Regions from separate parts of the Paenibacillus sp. PvR098 genome, predicted to be linked through region 2. Evidence: riboswitches for the same ligand, from Rfam matches in the RefSeq annotation. Region 2 holds a riboswitch; each other region holds the start of a gene.
The links. Region 2 has a riboswitch for cyclic di-GMP ahead of JOE45_RS12210 (PDC sensor domain-containing protein). Riboswitches for the same ligand answer to the same signal wherever they lie in the genome.

Region 1: another riboswitch for cyclic di-GMP. It lies ahead of JOE45_RS07605 (methyl-accepting chemotaxis protein); the one in region 2 lies ahead of JOE45_RS12210 (PDC sensor domain-containing protein).
Region 3: another riboswitch for cyclic di-GMP. It lies ahead of JOE45_RS00110 (FapA family protein); the one in region 2 lies ahead of JOE45_RS12210 (PDC sensor domain-containing protein).

Annotation. Positions count from the first base shown of each region.
Region 1 covers NZ_JAFIBU010000001.1:1,516,432-1,523,800, reverse strand. Annotated here, with positions in the region: gene JOE45_RS07620 (TRAP transporter substrate-binding protein) at 1-610, shown strand, start outside; gene nthB (nitrile hydratase subunit beta) at 696-1,364, shown strand; gene JOE45_RS07610 (hypothetical protein) at 1,581-1,781, opposite strand; cyclic di-GMP riboswitch class I at 2,224-2,306, shown strand; gene JOE45_RS07605 (methyl-accepting chemotaxis protein) at 2,521-4,110, shown strand; gene JOE45_RS07600 (HD-GYP domain-containing protein) at 4,145-5,113, shown strand; gene JOE45_RS07595 (chemotaxis protein CheW) at 5,144-5,572, shown strand; gene JOE45_RS07590 (chemotaxis protein CheA) at 5,586-7,369, shown strand, end outside.
Region 2 covers NZ_JAFIBU010000001.1:2,455,307-2,462,675, forward strand. Annotated here, with positions in the region: gene JOE45_RS12200 (sigma factor-like helix-turn-helix DNA-binding protein) at 1-2,628, opposite strand, end outside; gene JOE45_RS12205 (helix-turn-helix transcriptional regulator) at 2,741-3,691, opposite strand; gene JOE45_RS23860 (hypothetical protein) at 3,821-3,946, opposite strand; cyclic di-GMP riboswitch class I at 4,110-4,193, shown strand; gene JOE45_RS12210 (PDC sensor domain-containing protein) at 4,309-4,911, shown strand; gene JOE45_RS23520 (PDC sensor domain-containing protein) at 4,895-5,203, shown strand; partial or broken gene JOE45_RS24200 (HAMP domain-containing protein) at 5,173-5,283, shown strand; partial or broken gene JOE45_RS23530 (methyl-accepting chemotaxis protein) at 5,355-5,855, shown strand; gene JOE45_RS12220 (coiled-coil domain-containing protein) at 5,982-7,369, opposite strand, start outside.
Region 3 covers NZ_JAFIBU010000001.1:17,277-24,645, reverse strand. Annotated here, with positions in the region: gene JOE45_RS00115 (HD-GYP domain-containing protein) at 1-602, opposite strand, end outside; gene JOE45_RS00110 (FapA family protein) at 599-2,503, opposite strand; cyclic di-GMP riboswitch class I at 2,606-2,696, opposite strand; gene JOE45_RS00105 (PAS domain S-box protein) at 2,879-3,781, opposite strand; partial or broken gene JOE45_RS23270 (DUF429 domain-containing protein) at 3,803-4,350, opposite strand; gene JOE45_RS00090 (hypothetical protein) at 4,758-5,600, shown strand; gene JOE45_RS00085 (hypothetical protein) at 5,753-6,016, opposite strand; gene lpdA (dihydrolipoyl dehydrogenase) at 6,148-7,369, opposite strand, start outside.

The DNA of each region.
Region 1 (7,369 bases), 940 kb from region 2:
AGAGCCTGCGCAAAAAATTCTGGATGAATTGAGTAAAAACGGGATTCAGGGATTGGCATACTTAACGACGGGAATCCGTCAGGTTTTCATGAAGGAGGGCTTTGTTGACAGCCCGGAAGATTTGAAGGGGAAGAAAATCCGCGTGCTTGGAAGCCCGTCCATTCTGGACTTCTGGAGAACCGTAGGGGCAGGGCCTACGCCAATACCGCTGCCTGAAATATACACTTCCTTACAATCCGGAGTGATCGACGGAATCGATATTGACACCGATGCACTGTTCTCGGAAAAATATTATGAAATCGCAAAAGATTTAACAATTACGAACCATATGGCATTTCCCGGCATCGTAGTCATGAGTAAAATGATACACGATCAAATGTCGGCGGAAGATCAAAAAATCGTGGCAGAGGCGATGCAAGCTGCCATTGATTGGGGAAATCAAGAAGCGATAGAGCGTGAACATAAAAACCTGGTAGAACTGAAAAAATTAGGAGTAAACGTTACCGAACTGACCAATACGGAAAGCTTCAATGCGATACGAGATGAAGTCTATGCTAAATACTCGGCTAATACGCTAATTAAAGAATTCATTGAAACGATCCGCAAATAATAACAGGAACACTATTAATCAGACGAGGATGATTTCGCCCTCGTCTCACTTTTATAGGTGAGTGATATAGAAAGGGGTATTTGACATGAACGGTGTACATGATATGGGCGGAATGCAAGGTTTTGGACAAATAGTACGTGAGGAAAATGAACCGGTTTTTCATGCAGATTGGGAAGGTAAAATGCGGGCGATGCTTGTTACTCTAAGTAAAAAAAATGTAATTAATCTGGATGAAGTCCGTTATGCGGTTGAAAGAGTCAAACCCGATTTTTACTTGGCCTTCTCGTACTACGAAAAATGGTTATATGGCTTATTGATCTTGTTAATTGAGAAAGGCGTTCTGAATGATGTAGAGATACAGGAAATAAAGAAGGGATTTTCTCTTGATGAAAACCAGGATCTTCTGAACGCATTGACTCAATTGAAATACGTTCGCGACAACAAAACGGCTCTGAACATCACTCGCGAATCAGCTCCAAAATTTAAGCCGGGGGATACAGTTATAACGAAGCTTATCCATTCGAAGGGACATATCCGATTACCCAGTTATGCCAAAGGGAAAATGGGATGCGTAAAAGAAATCCATGGGAATTACAAATTGCCAGAGACCAATATTTATTCCGAACAAGCGATTAAAGAACCCGTATACCTTGTTGAATTTGATGCTTCGGATTTATGGGGGCCGGATACGCCAAGAAAAGATAAGGTTCTGATTGACCTATGGGAGAGCTACTTGCAGCCTGCTACCATTTGAATCTGAAAGCGATTTGCCCACGTACGGGAAAAAACCTTATTTTGTGTGGACGTTTTACCGGAGTATACCGTTCGCTAAAGTCGCTGACTCGAACAAGTTAACCGGGAAACTCGCCAAGAAGTTTGGAATGGCGAGATAAACTGGAAGCTTAGCTGAACTAAATAAAACCAACAGATGCTCAGTGGCAATCTGTTGGTTTTTAGGTTGCTTCATAGGCTAGTTCGATTCCCTTTGCCTTGTACGTCCGCCGTTGATATATCCTCTGGCTATGCGGGAAGCCCGAAGGGTTGACACGATAACAAGCGTCTCATCCCGGGTCATATTCCGGCCTTCATACGAAAAGTCGGACAAATCAGCCATTTGTTCATTCGTATACTTGTCGAACAAGTCGATTAACATTTCCATATTATGGTCCATAGAAAGTTTCTCCTGCTATTGTTTTTTGTTTTTAACTACGATTTATTATTACAGAAGATTATGAAATTCGTCAACTGGGCTGGCACCTATGACGCATCAACGGATGCTTCATACGTTATCTGCTTTACATAGTTAACGATTGGGATGAACTGATTACTTTAGAATATAGCAGTTTATTCATTAGAGGTGCTGTTATGGAACAGTCGCCAATTCATCCGTAGATGCTGGAACACAAACCGCAGTTTGGTTATGGGTGTGAAAACTATAATTAAGACCATCAGACTATATGTACTGGATAACGGGACTGTAAGATCATGTAAACAAATAATAATTCTGATACTTTTCAAAAATATTTGTACATTTTTCGACAAAATCCAATGATTATTGACATTTGTTTTTGATTCAGTGTATTTTGATGTATGGTTATTATTACCTAAATTCTATTTGATAAAGGCAAACTTGCCGAAAGGTAAGGGCGCAAAGCCACGGGTCTAAGGTGCTAGCTATGACGGCCGGGTTGCCAATGGGGGAGAACAGGACCCTTTGGGGGTCCTTTTTTTGACCATAAAATAGAAAAATATGAAAGATCATATCATTGCAGGAAATCATCGACATGCTAGAACGGAATGGAGTTTTTATTTTTAAATTCGTCAAATTGATGTTGGTGGTGATGGGTCTTCTGTTGAAAATGGGGATATGACGCTAAGGTTTTATAAATTAAAAAAGGGGCTTACTACTAATGAAATGGTTTTATGATTTGAAAACGTCTGTGAAATTGATTTCAGCATTTGTCTTTATGGCCATCCTGCTTGCATGTGTGGGGTTCTTTGGATTAAATAACATGGGTAAATTAAATGACGAGATCACGATCACTTATAATGATCGTTTAATACCGATTAATGATCTTTCCAGTTCACAAATTTTGTATCAACGAATCAGAGTGAATATTCGCGATATGAACTTCGTAGCGAATACGCCTGAGGCTAAAAATAATTATGAACAAAGGATACAAGAACTTAAAATACAAATTGACGCAAACATCGATAAATACAGCAAAACAGGCTTGGACTCGCAAGCACAGGAATTGTTAAAGAAATTTGACCCCGCATGGCAAGCTTATAAAGGGATATTGGATCAGGCGATTCAATCCGCTCATGCCGGAGATGTGGAAGGATATTTAAGACTTGCTCCCGGTTTTAGAGAAGTAGGCGACCAAGCCGAAACGATTTTACAGGAGTTAATTTCCTTAAACATTCAGACCGCGGAAAAAGCGAATCAGGAGGCCAATGCTACTTACGCAAGCTCCCGAACCATTACGATAACGATTATCCTTGCTTCCCTGCTCTTCAGTATTGGATTCGGTTACTTCATCTCTCAAATTATTTCACGTCCTTTGAATCGCGTGGTGGGGTTAGTCGATAAAGTAGCCGGAGGCGATTTAAGAGAAACAGCGGATATCGATACGAAAGACGAGATAGGGCAGTTGGCTAATTCGATCAATGACATGGTGCTAAGCTTAAGAACAACGGTTAGCGGGATTATGGCATCAGCGGAAAGCGTCGCTGCAGCGTCCCAGCAAATATCCGCTACCACCGAGGAGATTGCGAGCGGTACAACCAGTCAGGCCAATGACGCTCAAACGATGAACGAATTGTTCAAGGAATTGTCTAACGCCATTGACTCAGTAGCTAAGGGTGCTGAGCAAGCCTCTGAATTGTCCAACAGCACGGTAGGAATTGCGCAGGAAGGCGGCAAAGTGGTCCGTTTCTCGATTGAAGGTATGCAGCTAGTCAATCAGCAAATGTCCCGCCTCGAAGAAGATTCGAATAAAATTGGGGAAATTATTGAAGTCATTGACGATATTGCCGAGCAAACGAATCTATTAGCTCTGAATGCGGCGATTGAGGCGGCTCGCGCTGGAGACCAGGGCCGGGGGTTTGCGGTTGTTGCGGACGAGGTACGTAAGTTGGCCGAACGCAGCGGTGAAGCGACCAAGCAAATCACGGCTATAATTAAAGGGATGCAGGTGAATACCCAGCAAAGTGTGAAAGCCGTAGGGGAAGGCGTCGTATCGTCGCAAAAAACCGGGGAAGCATTTGAGCATATTATCACGATGGTTAATGAATCCGCCCACAAGGTAACGGAAATCGCCGCGGCGAGCGAAGAACAGTCTGCTCAATCCTCGGAGGTGCTCGCATCGATCGAAAGTATCTCCGCCTCAACAGAAGAAGCGGCAGCAGCTTCCGAGGAAACCGCATCTACAGCTCAATCCCTTGCAGGGCTTGCGGATGAATTGAATAGTGCCGTATCAATTTTTAGAGTTAGATAAGTGATTTAATTATTATAGAAGGGGAATGAACACTGTGAGATTGATTCCTATCACTGAATATGATGACAGGACCATGCAGTTGGCGAAGCCGGTATATGACAGTCAGCGCCGTATGCTGCTGTCCGCAAACCAGACCATTCATCCTAAATATTTGGAAAGATTAGTTCAAATTGGCATCAAAAATTTGATTGTTGAAGACGCCGAATCCAAAGGAATTACACTGGAGGAAATGATCGATATTCCATCATGGATGGATATTGTGCAGTCGGTTCAGGAAGCCTTCAATGCCGTAAAATTAAAGAAGCAGATGCCCACTATAAAATTACTTCAAGGAACAGGACGTCTTATCCAGGAAATCAAAAGCCGGTCCCTTGTTTTGCCCGTACCCTCTACAACGTTGGCCGTGGAACTAAAACCTTATGCCCATGCGGTCAATGTAGCGATACTGTCCCTGCAAGTGGGTAAAATTCTTGGCTATAACGAATTAATGCTCCGGGATCTTGCATTGGGATGTTTGCTTCATGATATAGGAAAAGCGGTGAATAGTGTGGGAAGGGAGCATCCGGAGGCCGGATTTACTGTCCTGCGGAGTATTCGCGAAATCAGTTTATTATCTGCCCATATCGCATACCAGCATCATGAAACCCTCGACGGCCAAGGATACCCACGGTCGATCAGCGGGGAGGCTTTCCACCCCTATGCCCAAATATGCGGAGTGTGCAATGTGTACGAGAATCAAACGGGAGATACTCCTCCTCACGATGCTATGGAGATGGTGATGGCATTAAGCAGCATCTCCTATAATGTCGAAGTAATACAGGCCTTCGTGAGGGCCGTTCCTGCCTATTCTCCGGGAACCATAATTCTCCTTCAAGGTGGGGAAGAAGCGATCGTTACCAAGATCACCAGCCATATGCAGAGACCCGTTGTTCGTATTCTGGCTACAGGCGAGGAGATCTCCCTTGCGGATCATCCAACGATTATGATATCCGGTTGCAAATAAAATCAACAAGAGAACAGGTGGAGGATGAAGATGCAGGGTACTGGGCAGGAGCAATATGTCGAGTTTGGTATCGAAAGTGAACAATATGCCATTCGGATTCAGGATATTCATGAAATTATAAAGATGCAGAACATCACACAAATCCCTAACGTGATGCCCTATGTGAAAGGGGTTATTAACCTCAGGGGGAAGATTGTTCCCGTGATTAGTCTTCGCAATTTGTTTCAGCATGATGAAAAGGAATATTCCAAGACCACACGAATTGTGGTGGTTCATCATCAAGAGGATGCCGTTGGAATTGTTGTGGACCGCGTGAATAAAGTAACCACCTTCTCAGATATTCAGCTTCCTCCGGATTGTGTGGGCGGGATATCCGGCAGCTTTTTTACAGGTATCGGATTTACGGATAGCGGATTGGTCGGTATATTAAAGCTGGATGAAGTGTTAGTTCATGAATAGGAGTGAAACGTCCATGTTTTCCGAATACAGAGAGGTTTTTCTGGAAGAGCTGGGAGAGCAGCTGCAGCTTATGGACGATGAAATTCTAAAGCTCGAACAAGAAGGGGATTCCCTTCGGGTTATCCAAAGTTTATTTCGCGCCGCGCATACCTTGAAGGGTTCATCTGCGGCGATGGGCTTTGAGGAAATGAAGCAATTAACCCACGAGATGGAACATCTTTTGGATCAGGTTAGAAGTAATAAATTAGAGGTAACGGGCCCGCTGATTGATCTTCTCTTTCAGTCGCTTGATTATCTCAAACAGTTAAAGAACGATATTGAACGTAACGATAAGTCAATGACGGATATCTCGGATTGCGTGGAGAAGCTGCAAACCTTTACCGACATGCGTAAGCCAGCAACTGGCTCAGGGCCTACGATGTACTCTGCTCCCAAACCTGTATTGAACTTGGATACCCGGCTAAAAGTACAGGAGGCTCAGGATCATGGACTTGATGTGTATTGGATCGGTGTGCAGGTTTCCGCCGAATGTGTCATCAAAGGAGCAAGGGCTTATGTCATTCACTCCAATTTGACTGATAATGGGGAGGTATTTCTTACTGCTCCGGAATTAGAAAAAATGGATGAACATATGGATGGGCCGTTCTATATCACATTCCTTTATGCAGGAAACCGAAGCTCACAGGAAATGCAGGCTCTCGTTGCCGATTTAACCGATGTGGTCGATGTAAAGGCAGCGCCTTTGGAAATCGAAGAGACCGTGTTGGTCACCCCCAGTTCGGCTGCTCAAGAAAGAATCGTACATGATGAGGCTGCACAAACAGGCAAATCCAAATCTCAGACGATCCGAGTGAGCGTGGAAAGACTGGAGCATCTCATGAATCTGGTGGGTGAACTGGTCATTGACCAGACTCGAATCCAACAAGTAGAGCGGACGCAAAGAAGGCGTATTTCCGATGATTCTGTGAATGAGCTTGGTCAAATCTCCGATCATCTTTCGCGTATTATCGGCGATCTGCAGGAAAGTGTCATGAAAGCAAGAATGCTCCCAATTGAGCAGCTGTTTAACCGTTTCCCCCGCATGATACGAGATCTTTCCCGCGACTTGGGTAAGGAGATCGATCTGGTGATGGAGGGAAAAGACACGGAACTCGATCGGACCCTGATAGAAGAGATTGCCGATCCGCTCATTCATCTCATTCGGAATGCGGTGGACCATGGGATCGAAATGCCGGAAAAAAGGGAACAGTCAGGTAAAAATCGGAAAGGCACTCTTCGAATCCAAGCGGCACATGAGGACAACCAGGTGGTTATCTATGTGGAAGAGGACGGGGCAGGAATAGACCCGGCCAAAATGAGAAGATCCGCGGTGGAGAAGGGTATCATTCTCGCGGAAGAAGCGGAGCAGTTAAGCGATCGGGAAGCGATCGACCTGATTTTTCGACCCGGATTTTCAACGGCTCAAGCAGTGAGTGATATATCCGGACGCGGTGTGGGCATGGATATCGTCAGAAGCCATATTGAGAAGTTGAATGGTCTGATCGATATTGAAACCAAATTGGGAGAAGGAACTTGCTTCAAAATCAAGCTTCCGTTAACGCTGGCCATCATCATCGGACTGCTCGTGAAACTGCAAGATCAAACGTTTATTATTCCGATGAGCAATATCGCCGAAATCGTCAGAGTAACAACAGGAGATATCCAGACGGTTCGGGGACAATCGGTGATTGTACTGCGTAATCAGGTGATTCCGGTGGCTTGGATGCATGACTCTTTCCACATTCGCAAAATGGAAAA
Region 2 (7,369 bases):
GGTCTGACCACTTTGAAGATAATGTTCAAGGAGGGCAATCGGGGACCTCCTTGACGGCGCGTTTATCTCCTCTTCCTTATCAAACAGTCCGAGTTTCGGATAGATATAGAAGCTGAACTCATCCGGATATTCCCGTTCCAGCATGTAATATAACGTTTGGTAGGAATCTATGTTGGCCAGCTTCATAATGGCGCGATTCACCACTTTGATCGAGACAACCGACTCGACCGACTCCATTTTTCTAACGAGCCAGGTTTTGACGGTTTCCAAACCTTGCAGATTAACTTGTAAATTATCAATATGAATATATTCATCGTAGCCAGCCCGAATGATCTGATCGCCCATCCGCTGCTCAATGTGGTATGTTTCCCAGCCGAGTTGATTTTTGAAATGCTCCACAATTTCCTTGCGGCTGACTTTTCTGTTCTGAGCTTTAATATAGTCATAGAAAATTTGTGTGAGCGGCTGCCTGGCGGCATCAAGCTCTCCCTTTAAACAAATACGGGGAGCCTTCACGAAATCAAACTCATCCGAGCCGTACAGCTTAAAACAAGTATAAAGTGCATACTCATTGGTTATGCCAAGCTGTTCAAGATCCTCTCTAAAATGCCAAAGCGTTCTCGTTAATCGGATTTGCGGGGCCTGGCTTTCCTTCAGGAGCTGAATCGTCCATTCCTTTATGGGGACAAGATCGCCCGGGTCGACCGAAATCGATGACCTGGGAATATAGTATCCGTTATCCCAAATGACAACCTCTTCTTCATTGCGAAGCAGCGATGAATAAATGCTCCGGTCATCGTTATCTCCAAAATAATCCGGATACATTTCTCGTGCGATATCCGTGAACAGGTGCGAGTTTTTGATAAGCGCCAGGCCCTCAGGAAAAAATGCCTCAAAAACAGGTAAAAGCAGATCCTTCTTCGTCCCTTCGGCAGGAAAATAAAGCGAACGAAACATGATGAAACAATTGGGAACGATGGTCTCGAATACCATGTCCGGTGTCAGGAGGGACGTCGGATTTTTTTCGAAATATGCGTTGACTTTATCCTTAAGTCTGCTAGGATGGTACCAACGCTGTTCGCTCATCAGATGTTTGATCAACTCTGCTATATCCTCATCCACCTGCCCGTTGTCGCCGGCAAAGAATGCGTGGTACTCCGTATCGTATAACAGCCCGATATCACATTTTTTAACGATGCTAGCCAGCACCGCCTCTTCCGCATCATTCATGGTGAAGGGTCCTCCCAGAATATCCTCGATGGATACCAGGTTATATCTGCCGCTCACGGTTTCTTTCAGCTCGAATAATAAAGGGACATGCCGCAAGATGAAGAGCTCGAATGCCTTAACCTCAATTTGCCGAATTCGTTCACGCGTGACCCCTAATTCGTCGGAGATTTCCTGAAGCGTCATCGCCTCCCTGTAAGGTCCTTTATTCACACGTTTATATAAGACCTCCCAAGGTCTTTCCTCCAGGAAGTCCAATCGATTATTATGAGCAAGCGCGGACAGGTCATTATAAAATCGTTTCCATAGACTCTCCAGCGTAACCTCTACCTCTGCTCCTTCCACATGAATCGATAATTCCTCAAATATGGGTAGGATACGAGAGATCCTTGCATGCTTCTTTCGCAGTCCATCCGTAAGCTCCGTCTTCGTATAGCGGCAAAGCTCGCCCCACCTGACAATTCCCATCTCGGATAGCTGCTCGACGATTAAAGAATAACCATTGTACCTGTTAATGACTGGAAGAAACAGATCAATGGATTTCTCACGTAAGAGAGGAGGAACATAGATCGGCCTCTCCGTTGGTGTTTCCATGGTTATAACAACATTTGCCCGTTCCTGGCAATGAATTTCAATATTATTCAGAAGCTCATTCTTGAATCTGTTGATTTTACCGATACCAATGCTCGGCTTATGAAGAAAGTAGTCCTCCAAGTTGTCCGGAAGCTGCCCATAAGTGGTCAGGCCGTCTTTCAATAAACAGTGAATATTTCGAGCAACCGAACCGGAAAAGTCGGGAGCTATGTCCCGTGTAAGGATGACATTCGGAATTTGGATCACTACGTTCTCGAAGGTCACCGTCTTGGTGAATGATTCGTCCGTGCCGCTGTGATCCCAACCCTCTCCCTCCAGCTTCCCCAGCTCTCCGCGAACCACAAACTGCTGCTGCAGCAATTCTTCTACGAAAACCCCGTACCACTCTGACAGATGTAGCTTGTCCAGTTGGTGCTGAATATTAAGCAGATATAAACCATGAATGTCGGATATCGTCTTGAGGCCGAAAGAGCTCAAAAACGGCCGCAAAAAACGCTCAAGCTTGAAGCTATACGTTACCGCTGTGTTCCCTGTCAGCTTGCCTTGATACACGAGGAAATCGCCTTTCCCAAACTCAAAGGATGAGTACGCCTGCAGCTTTCCTTTATAACGAACGCCAAGCAGGCCGAATACTCTGACCACGCTCCAGAAGGTTTCGGCATCTTCATTAAACAATAATCGGAGCTCATCCTCGCACAGCTGATCGTACGTTTGTATTTGATGCGAATGTAAAAAAGATTGTACATGCGGGTTCGAATTGGCTATCAAACGTCCCTCTAAGCTTTTATCTATAAGTATTGAACCCACCCATGATCACCCACGTTGTCTTGAACTTGTTGATACCGTTAGAAAATAGGAATTCACAAACAAAAAGATCTATGGAGTCCATTCAACACAATGCATGGATTTTCCTCCAAGCTTACTTGTACATCTCGACCCAAAGACTAAGCTGCTGCTTCAAGCTTTCCCTCACCGACTTTGGTTCCAGTATCTCTGCATTGGGGCCGTATTGAAGAATCCAGTTTACGAACTCCTTTTCGTTGTTAACCGTGACCTCAAAGATCAAGCTGCCATCCTTCTGATCCTTCATACGGGGACGAACGAATAGCTCCTCTTCCTTTATGTAACGTGCAACTTCAGGGGCGAACCTAACCTTAAACATCATATTTTTATCCCCACGGTCAATGGTCCACGTGTTTTTGAGGTACTGCTTGATGTTAAAATCCCCTTTATCGTAGGGGAGATTCGTAATCTCCACCTTCTGAAAACGGCTTATTCGGAAGGTGCGAATCGCCTGTTTTAAGTGGCAGTAGCCAATTAAATAAAAACGCTGGTCACGGGGCACCAAATAATATGGATCTATTTTCCGCATGGTTGTTTCGTCTCGATACTGCGTGTGGTACACCGTATCGATTGTTTTCTGCCCCAGAATCGCCTCAATGATCGGCTGAAGGAAATTCGGGGTCTCTTTACGATACGCCGGCGTCCCCATCTGGATGATATCCGCCAAGTTTTCGATGATGCTGTTTTGCTTGGACTTCTCCTTTAAATGCGTGGCCATTATCTTATCGTAGGCCGTATCAAATCCGGGCGGGAGTTTATCTTTGTCCAGCACGGAAGGCAGCAGCGAAAGCACGAACGCCTCCTGTTCCGAGAAATTGAGCGGATAAAGAAAAAATTTCCCCATAAAACGGTAGCCTGTGCCCCGTCCCTCATTGGTAACGGGTGCGATCAAGCTCAATATATCCAAGTCCCTGTAAATCGTTCTGATATTCACATCGCATTTGAGTGCGAGATCAGCTGCCGAAATCCCCGGATTAGCTTGAATGGCATTGATGATATTAAAAATGCGGATCACTTTGTCGATCATGTTCATACCCCTTGATAAACTAGTACTATTTTCCTGTATATTACTTATTCTTCTAAAGCAGAAGAGTTCCTTCTTAGGAACTACATAAAAATGAATCAATCATTGTTTGAATACTAGATATGCACGGGGTTAATCCGTCATGTCATCCGTTGGACCTTGGTCTTTTGGGGTATCACGAATTATCGCCGTGTTCAATCCGAGTTGTATCAAAATGTTTAAAATATCGATCTGAATTTTATCTGTTTTCTTCGTCATGTAATCCTCCGAAAAGCGAAAATAGGTACTTTCCAGTATAGGATATCATTGCCATGCGACATGAGGTTGTCTCGAATATGCGTTCGTATAGAAAAGAATAGTATTTGTGATGAAGTGGTAAAAAATGGATTATTTTTACTGGATATCTTCCACAACTATGTGTAATATGGAAAAATATCACTTTAGAAAGGCAGGGATACAAAGCTGGGGGCCTAAAGCATGATGCTATGGCAGCCGAGCCACCAAAGGGGGAGCTTCTTTTTTTTGTTTAGATTCAAATCGGGGAGCAAAAGCCTAGCTTCTGATTCTCGGAACTACTTTGAAACAAACCACAAATCAATGCTCTCAGGAGGAAGTCACACATGTTGAAAATGAGTATTCAAACCCGGTTGATCGCAGCATTTCTGGTCATATTAATCCTGCCATGCAGCGTCGTCGGATGGTTTTGTTATCTGGAGGCAAGACAACAGGTGGAAGATCAAATTATGCAAAGCGCAAGTCAAAGCGTTCAATCTGCAAACCATGAAATTAATACACTTATCTCCAAAAGCCTATCCGACATGGATTATTTGGCACAACAAATCCATGCCGAAATGGTTGATGGCACGGCTAGTCCACAGGTTAGAGCCATATTGGAGCCATATAAAGCAATTAACCCTCAATACGAAGTCGTTTATTTCGGAACCAATACCGAAGTGATGATTTTCTCCCCAGATCGAACCATAGAGGGTTACGACCCTCGGACCAGGCCTTGGTTTATTACAGCGACGGAGAACAAAGGAAAGGCTATCGTAAGTGATCCCTTCCTCTCCGCAACGAATAACCAGATCGCCGCTAACCCGTCGAAAATGAGCGATGATGAGTCGGGAGTTGTGGGCGGGCGGCAGCTTGGTTTTGACCGATCTTGCCAAACGAGTGAACAGCATCAAAGTGGGCCAAAATGGCTACGTGTTTATTCTGGATAAGGACGGGAAGTACGTCACCAATCCCACGATTGAGCCGGGTACCGAGAACACAGAACCATATGTAACCAAGTTTTACGAATCGAATACTGGAGCCGTTGATTTTCAGTTCAATGGGGTAAACAATAAAGGGGTATTTGTCACCAACGAATTGACCGGTTGGAAAATTATCGGCGCCATCGAGATGTCAGAAATCACAAACGCAACCAAGGGTATCCTCTATACAACCATTGCCGTAATTGTGATCGCGATCATCATCGGCGTATGCTTGCCTTGTGGATCGTCCGCTCGATAACTACACCTTTGAAGCAATTAATCCATACGACGGAAAAAATAGCAGCCGGAAATCTGACTGAAGAAATCGCGATCCATTCCAAGGATGAATGGGGACAGCTCACAGCATCGGTTAACCATATGGTTCATAATTTACGAGACTTAATCGGGGGAAAATCGGGGAAATTATCGAAGTCATTTACGACATCTTGGATCAAACCAATTTGCTCGCCCTCAACGCGGCTATCGAGGCTGCACGTGCTGGAGAACAAGGAAGAGGGTTTGCGGTCGTAGCCGATGAGGTACGTAAGCTCGCGGAACGAAGCGGTAAGGCTACCAAACAAATTACAGTAATTATCAAAGGCATGCAGGAAAACACGCATAGAAGTGTAATGGCCGTTTCCGACGGGGTGAGTCAGTCCGAGGAGACAAGAAAGGCTTTTGATCGAATTATTGAAATGATTAGCAAAACGGAACTCAAGGTAGGGGAAATTGCGACTGCATGCGAAGAGCAAGCTGCCCAGTCTAATGAGGTTATGCATTCCATTGAAAACGTCTCATCTGCTAGCCAAGAGGCAGCAGCCGCTTCGGAGGAAACGGCCGCGACGTCACATTCCCTTGCGCAGCTTGCAGAAGGTTTAAATGAATCCGTCTCCGTCTTTAAAATCAAGTAAAGGCACCATGAACAGCGTAAGGAATTCCTTAAGGCGGTGGAAGAGTTAGTTACTAGTATAAATATGAGTCTAGCAGCCGTGATTTTAAAAAAAAATGTAGGGCCACCCTTTCGAGTGCCCTACATTTTATGCAGTTAAACTGTTTTGCAGCCATCGAATGACCACTTTCTGGTCTTTTTCCGTCTTGCTTACCCGATAAATATAGAGTCGGTTTTGATGATGCCGATAGTAGATTCTTCCTTTAGACGAGAAAGGCATTTCCAGTAAATTCCCTACGGTAGAATTCACCGTATTTGGACGTCTCTTCGATTCAACCTCCGCCAGACGATAATGCATAAGACAAATCTCATGTTCTACATTGATCCGGTCATTCGTTGTTAGTTGAATGAAATCATGAAAAAACTCTTTGTGAAATTCGGCATGCGGGTAAATTTTTTCAAAACGCGGTTTGTACTCCTTTTGTAAAATATGCTTCTCCATAGAACTGGACTCTCGTGCATTCATTAATTCTTCTTCAAGCTCTTTGTTTTCTTGCGCTAACTGAATCAAGGCCACGGCATCCTCTCGGCTTCTAAGCTCTAACCCGATTAATTCATCGATTTTCATGGTTAACGATTTGATTTTATGCCCGGCCTTCTCTAATTTCGATTGGTTCTCCTCTTGGGTATAGCGTAACCGCTCCGAAATGCTGGTTAATTGTTTTTCTTTATCACCCAGCAGTACATGTACCTGATCTAACTGGCTTTTGACAAAAGTTTCGTTGGCCCGGACCGTCTCTAATTCCTGAACCCGCTTTTCCAGCTCTTCGTGAGTATGTTTTAACGTGCTTTCAAGCTCCGTCCGGTATCTTTCCAGATTTCGTTTTTCATGAAGTAATTCGTTGATTTTAACTTCCAGGCTTTCGCGCTGCGTACGCAGCATGTCAATCTCATTTTGTATTCGTTCCACTTCGTCATTGGAGGTTGAACCCGCAAGCACTGCTTCCAACTTCTCCTGTTGTTCCTGCAACCGCTCAATCTCAGCTGACATCTGATGGTTACGTTGTTCATTAATTTTCAGTGTTACTGTCAATTCGTCCAACTGTTTCGTTACCAGATTCCGCTCATCCAAAAGCTTTAATCGCTGCTGTTCCAACTTTACGACCTTTTGCGTGGCGTCACTGATTTTGGCTTCCATGTCGTGATAGGAAGCTTTTAACTGCTGCACTTCCAGCAGCTTTTCTTGCAAATCTTGTTGGAGGATATCGGTATGGATTGAACTATCGCGATGATCGTGAAGCATTTGTTCAAGCTGCTTAATTTCCTCATTCTTCTCCTGCAGATCTGCGGCGATTTGCTCACGTTCGCGTACGTAAATCATTAAGTTATTTTGTTTTTCCTCTATATTTCTAAACAACACTTCCATTCTAACTTCTACTTGCTTAAGTTTCGATTTTGTATACGATCTCGTTTGACTGTAGTACCTCCTTAATACAGGCAGGGTTCGTATGAGATCGTTTTTGTAGCGGACCAATA
Region 3 (7,369 bases), 2.4 Mb from region 2:
CGGAGAAGCTCATACCCATACTGCGAGTGACGCTTGATTTCACGAAATTCATTATCGTCTAATTTACCCGGCTTATGAAGGATAGATAGAGGAACGAAGAGCTTGCCTACATCGTGAAAAAGCCCAGCCATGCTGATTCGGACACGCTCCTGTACGGACAAGCCTAGCCATTTGCCAATTAGTCCCGCCATAACACTTACTCCGACACTATGCTTGAATGTATCATCATCCTGCGTCTCAAGGGCCAACAAGATGCGATGCGTGTCAGAGCTTTTCACAAGCTTGTTGATGGCTGGTAGAACCGTACTATATACCTTGTCAACGGGAACCCGGCCGGCAGTTCGGATATCCGCAAATAACTCCTTCATCTCATTAACGGCAAACCCTACAAGCTGCTCAGGCTCGAATTCCGGACTAACCACATCATTACTGCGAAGTTTCAGGCCGTGCTGATGAATCGATTGGATACTTTCCGTTGTAAGAATGGAGGATGCAGGAAGAATTAATATTCCATACCGACTATATATATTTTTTTTCAACCTCTTGCCCAGCAAATGCGACATGTCCAGCAACGGAGTAGAAACTTTATCATCCACCATCATGCCAATTTACCGTTCGTCTGTTGATTTTGAATACCAATGGCGGAATAGGCCCGATTCTTCACCCATTCCAAATCAATCGTCTGATCCTCTATGCTATCGAAAACTTCAATACAGTAATTTCCTATGCACACTCTTCCAGAGCTCATGCTTTTTAACATAATTTTGGTCTTGGACTTCAGCACCGACGGCGCCCCCGTTTGACCACCCACCATCATCGCTGAAATGACGCCATCCGCTTCCAAACGAGATCCCCTGCATACAGCATCTTTATCGTAGAAAATAATATTGGCTGCCGAATACAAATCGCTTTGCAGAACTCCTTCTTTACGAATAAGTATGTCGCCGTTTGATTTGAGGGTCGATAAATGGCACTGCGCTAGATCAATCCGCACTTTAGCCTCTTGCATACTTCCGACGTGTTGAACGGTCTCCTTGAGTGAGTTCAGAATACCGAAAATGGTTGCTTCCGTAATCAGCTGAGGCATCCGCGACAGCTGAAGGAATCGCTCCAGCATGTCTTTCAGATTCAACCAAGACGTTTTGTCACGGAATCGAATGTTGACGATGACCGACAACGTTTCTTTGGCCTGTTTGGGAATTTCTTTAAACTTATTCTCCACCAAAAGTAAAATAATTTGTCCGTAATGAGGCTTCTGCCCCTTCTTCTCCACCATCTCAGTGAGCATCTTGGCTGCTTCAATCAGCTGCTCGAACTGGGACATTAATAATTGGGAGCCGTTGTATAATCGGTTATGGAGAACCCCGAAATAGCCCGAATACAGATTGCTTTTGATAGCATTTCCTTGAATACGGATACTCCCGGTTGCCGTAACGGTAGCGTTATAGACGCTGCCCGAGATATAGACGTTACCAAGCGATTCTATGATCATATTCTCCATAACATTTCCATAGACAATAATGTCGCCGGAGAATACGATATGGCCCGTTTCAATGTTAACATCGCCGGGAACGATGAACGCCTTGGTAATATCAAAAAACTTCGTCTGGTTCCCGGTGATACGCGGTCTTCCTTCGCTCATAGCGATGACGAAGCCATCCTCCCGTATTTGCACCCCATCTTTGGCTACAATAACAATGTCCTGGGGCTCCTTAGGGCGAATAAAATTCCCATAGACATCGTATCCAACAGTCCCTTCCTCGGGCGGTGTTTTTCGGGCGATCACATCTCCCGGAGTTACCGACGGAATGTTTAAATGACTTCTGTAATCTATGACTCCGCCAATCTCCACATACTGATTTTCCACTTGCTCCGTGAAAAATAGCTGCAGCTCCGCATCCTTCCCTGGAACAGGAGGCTTGCCTCGCGCGATTAGAACCGGCTCATATGTCGGATGCAGCACTTCTTCGAATATGGCGCCAATATTTCGATTTTTCACAATCGACAAACGGTCCAGCTCATGAGTAATATCATTAAGTTCCAGTTTATTTAAAATAATCGATTGGTCTTCTTCCGCTCTGAGAACCAAATGGGACGCAGGCTCACACTCACTGAGCTTCCATACATACCTGACGGGCGAACGCACAAGCAAGTGCGCTTGCATCCCATCCTCGGACACTTGGATTTCGAACAAAGCAGATTCTTCTACGGACCAAATCAACTTATCCTTTGATGTTACGGTCACCACACCGGATACCGTTTCTCCGTTCATAGTCAGCTTGACCGGAGGTATGGCCTCTATAGTAAGGGGGGATGTCGCGTCATCTTGGACAAAAATCTCATTTCCACTTACCCGCAACCAACCCTGACCCGTATACTCCCTTTGCTTGCTGTCGTCTTCCCCTTTGGCAAAATCCGAGAATTCAGTTTCATTAGGCGCAGAATCTAACGCCATGGATTTTATCATTTTGACCAAATCCAGTTCCGAAATAGAGTCGGACATCCGGACTACCTCCTTCCATCGGATCAAACGTTTGACGGTAAGACAAAAATACACCTTTCTCCAGCCGGGGAAAGGTGCATCGAATCATACGTTCCTCCCATTATCGGCGGCATGGCAGCCATAGTATTAGAATACTAACCTTAGGCCCATTGCTTTGCGTCCTTGCCTTTCAGCAAGTTTGCCATTATCGTAATGAAAAAATATTAATAATAATTAAATTATAGTCAATTGGGATGGCAAACATCAACATGTACATATCCAGAAGGGCTATTCCATTCTTGTGGTATGTAATTCGCGTGTTAATTTTCGCTAAAATTCGACACAAAGGTTAAAACCTTGCATTATTCTTCATTGTTTTTACATTATATTACATATCTACTCCTTCCAGAGGTCATTCAAATGGACGTCAAGCGCTTCCGCAATACATTGTATAGAATATTTGTGAGGATTTGTGATTTTTCCGTTCCTTATTTTGGAAATCGTACCGATCGACAGCCCGGTAAGCTCCGAGAGCTTGGTCACCGTTATTTGACGTTCCGCCATCAGCATCCTCAGCGAAAGGGCCATTTTGGACTGCTCCTGTGCTTCGTCCTTCGTAAGTCTTCTTCCGACAAACGCAATTCGGGTTACTTCCTGTCTACCATTCAGCAAAGGCTGAAAACGAAACTCCACTTCGGCTTTTTGATTGTTGCTCACCCACTCCATGCTCATACTAAAACCAGAGCCTGTCAATACGGCTTGGCGGAGCATGTGCCTTACTTGGAGCAAACTCCGTGACCCGACAAAAGAAAGAAAAGACTGCGAGACAAGATCCCTTCTCTTCATCTCCAGCAGTGGAGAGTGGAACGAGCAATCGACAAAACGAAATTTCGGCGTAAGCGTTCCTCTCATATCAAATCCGGACCCTTGACACAGAATCCATTTTTTATCGCTAACATCACGAACAATCATAATATAATAATGGGACCCGTCCATAACTGTTTCCCGTAAGGAAAGCTCCACGTCCATTTGAATTCCGTGTTTTACGGTCCAACATGCCTCTGAAAACAAGGTATCCTCATACTCAAAAAACTCCAACCGCTTCAGTACCCATGCCCTGTATTCGTTCGATAAAAAAGATAAGAAGGTTTCCTTCCAAAGCTCCTGTTTTGTATAGCCGATGATCTGGTAAAAAGCCGGATTTGCCTCTTCAATGGTCAAATGATGTCCATCCCATTTTAAAAGACAAATGCCATCCGCAGCTTTCTCAACCATAATGCTTACCCATTTATTCGGCATTACTCCTCCAACCTTTCGTCTTTAAGAAAAACAGTAATAGGAGATGGTTCGCCCCCTTCCATTGCGGTCCCAATCTCCTTCCCTGGGAACCTCCTTCAGCTTGCCCGCACTTGCACTTAACCATGCCGTTACGGCAAGTACCAGCGCATCGGCGATGTCATCACGGGCAAGCGCTTTGCGCGGGTTTCTGTGCATTAGCTCGGTAACGACCTCATCCGCTTGCCCATATACACCTCGCAGATGCATCATTCGTTCTTCAAATCCCGCCTTACTCCTCTTCCCGCTCTGCATCGGAGCTCGTCCAGGCTGCGAATCTTCGGTACGAGCGCCCAAGACTGACGCGATAAGCCGCGACCGCTGACCCTGCGCTGCAGTGCATTCGCATCGACATAGTCTGACGCGGTCAAGACTTCGCGTACCGGCGCGGGGAATATACTGGACGCCCGTCCAAGCTTCAAGAGCTGCCGCGCCAGCACGTCACAACGTCGCGGCTCTGTTGCGGCCGCCAGACCGATCAGCATGTCAATCAATAACAATCCCGCCTCCCGGTACGCTTCCCACAGGCTCATCAGATCGCCGAACACGCCAGCAATCCAACTCCCGTTGGCCGCCAGCCCACCGACACCCAGCCCGCGGCGCAGCCGTCAATTCCTACGAAGGATTCACTTTTCATAAGTTCCGCTGTTCCCCTAGTACGACATCCGGTCTTCGCCTGCACGACTTATACCATTCAGTCACCGCATGTATATTACCGTCCCTGCCCAGTTGATTACAGGTAAGCTTTATTGCATGGATAAACACGTCTTTAACACCCTTTTGCAGTTTTTCTTTATTATACATCCTTTTTCTTTTATCGGACATGCTGCAGACCGTTTATGAGGACAAAGATACAAGCCGCACATACACTTAAAACATATATATAATAGGGCAAATCATGTAAAGAGGAAATACGTTTGCTGGGAAGGATGTGAAAAAATTGGCGAATGGCACTATGGACGTCTCGGTTTCGAAACAGCTGGGACAGAACGAAATGAACCTCGTCCTGGACTGTATGAACGGGTTACCTCACGATCTGCGTGTGCTTCAAGACGGAGCTTTGATTACGATGAAGCATGACGATGCCGAGCGCCAAGTCTTGGTTACAAGAGGAAAAGGGGATGAATGCGGCTTCCACTATATTGAGGTCGGGACTGAAACGGCCAATGCGCTGAGGCTTCGGGATGGAGTAAGGTATCGGGTGCATTACGACGAATCAACAAAAATACTTACTTTAACACGAGCCTTAGTCAGTCGTGTTCAAGTCCCGCTGAAAACCGATCGGAAGAAAAAAAAGGAACCGACCGTTACGATAGGATATGCACTGCTCTGCATGCTTGGCATGGCAGAGAAACGTCCTTCACTAATAACGCTCAACCGAGGCTCTGTCACCGTAAAGCTCAGGCTCTCTGTGCCTAACAATGAGCTTGACCGGGGTTTTCTGCTCTCCTCAGAAATCGCCGCGATGCTTGGGTTGACTCAGGGACAGGCGTGTCTGTTGGAATACAACCAGTCTACCAAGGTCTTGACGCTTTCCGCTTCGGGTGTACCAAGCCGAATGGTAACCCCCCAGCAAAAAACAGGGAAGGATAAACAGAATCTTAACAAAAGCCGGAACTTGCGCACAACCTATGAACGCAGAGAACCTGTTTCCGCCAAATCCCAGACAAAAAGCGGAACACCCGTCAAGCGTCATCGTTCCCCAGCTTCCAAAAAACCAGCAGCAGCTCTTACCCGCTCCACAGGTCGGCTCAATGGCTCATTAACCAAGAAGCTCCGATGAATGAAGCAGGCCAATAGAATAGATGGCCACTTCCTCAACAAACTGCTGTATATTGAATCTAAGCAATGGGCTTAACGCTGCAACAAGTGCAGCCTGCCTGCTCCTTGCAATGTGGGCTGCTTATCGGTAGAGGCGTCCCCAAACGGGTAATGCTAATCGTTCCGTATTCGTTCCGCGGCAATCCATCCGGACATGGCGCTGCCGAGCTTATCCGCTCCGGGGTAAATCATGTCTCCGCAATGCCACAGGTCGGACAAGCCCGAGGAGCAGTCGGCAATGCGCAGCAGGTCAAAAGACGATAACGCTCCCCGCTCCGGAATAAACAATGTCTCCACAGCATACCCATTACGCTCTGCCCATGTAACAATCATGGAATTATCATCGAATAAAAAGTGCTTTAACAGCAGTAACCGCATCCCATTCCACTTTCCAACGACGACAATTATGTTATATATGCTAACATATTAACACAACTAAAAGATATCTAAACACAAAAAAGTCAGGGATGCATGGGTCCTGCCCATACATCCCTGACTTTATAGTTCACTTATTTTCCTAACTGGTGGATCGGATGGCCCAATGCGCCTTCAGCAGCGTCCATCGTGATCTCTCCAAGCGTCGGGTGCGCGTGGATCGTGAGCGCGATGTCTTCAAGCGTAGCCCCCATCTCAATCGCAAGCGTAAGCTCAGCGATTAGATTGGATGCTTCTGCGCCGACAACATACCCACCAACCAACAGTCCGCTGTCTTTGTCGCCGATCAGCTTCACGAAGCCATCGGTGGCGTTCATCGATTGAGCTCGTCCATTAGCCCCATATGGGAACTTGCCAACGATCACGTTGATGCCCTTCCCTTTCGCTTCCGTCTCGCTAAGGCCGACGCCAGCGATTTCCGGATCTGAGAAGACAACGGCAGGAATCACTTTATAATCCACTACACTAGGCAGCCCTGCGATCGATTCGGCCGCGACTTTGGCTTCGTAGGAAGCTTTGTGCGCCAATGCCGGACCCGGAACGATGTCGCCAATAGCGTAGATGTGAGGCACGTTCGTTTGGCATTTGTCGTTTACTTGGATCAAGCCGCGTTCGCCGACCTCCACACCCGCAAGCTCCAAAGACAGGTCGCCGTCCGTATTGGGGCGACGTCCAACCGTAACCAGCACGTAATCGGCGGTTACTTTCTTCTCTTCACCCTTCACGGTATACGTTACCGTTACATCCTTGTCAGTTTGCTCGCAGCCCTGAGCCATTGCTTCAGTGACAACTTCCACATCCAGCTTCTTCAGGTTGCGTGCTACAGGCTGGGACAGGTCCTTCTCAAAGCCCGGAAGAATCGAATCGGATCCTTCCAGCACCGTTACCTTTGTACCGAACTTGGCATAGGTCTGCCCAAGTTCAATCCCGATGTAGCCGCCGCCGATCACCACCATGCTCTTCGGAATTTCGTTCAAGGACAGAGCCTCTGTTGAAGAGATTACGCGGCCGCCAAACGGGAACGTTTTGAGCTCAATCGGACGGGAGCCCGTAGCAATGATGCAGTGGTTGAAACGGTAGCGTGCGGTTTCGTTATCGTTAAATACGCGCGCCTCATTCTCGTTGATGAACAGCGCCTCGCCTTGGAATACCTGTACTTTATTGCCCTTGAGCAGCATACCTACGCCGCCGGATTGCTTTTTGACGATGCCGGTTTTCCACTCTTGGACTTTTGTAAAATCGATCTTCACATTCTCAGCCGTGATGCCAATCGAATCGGCATGGCTGACCATCTCA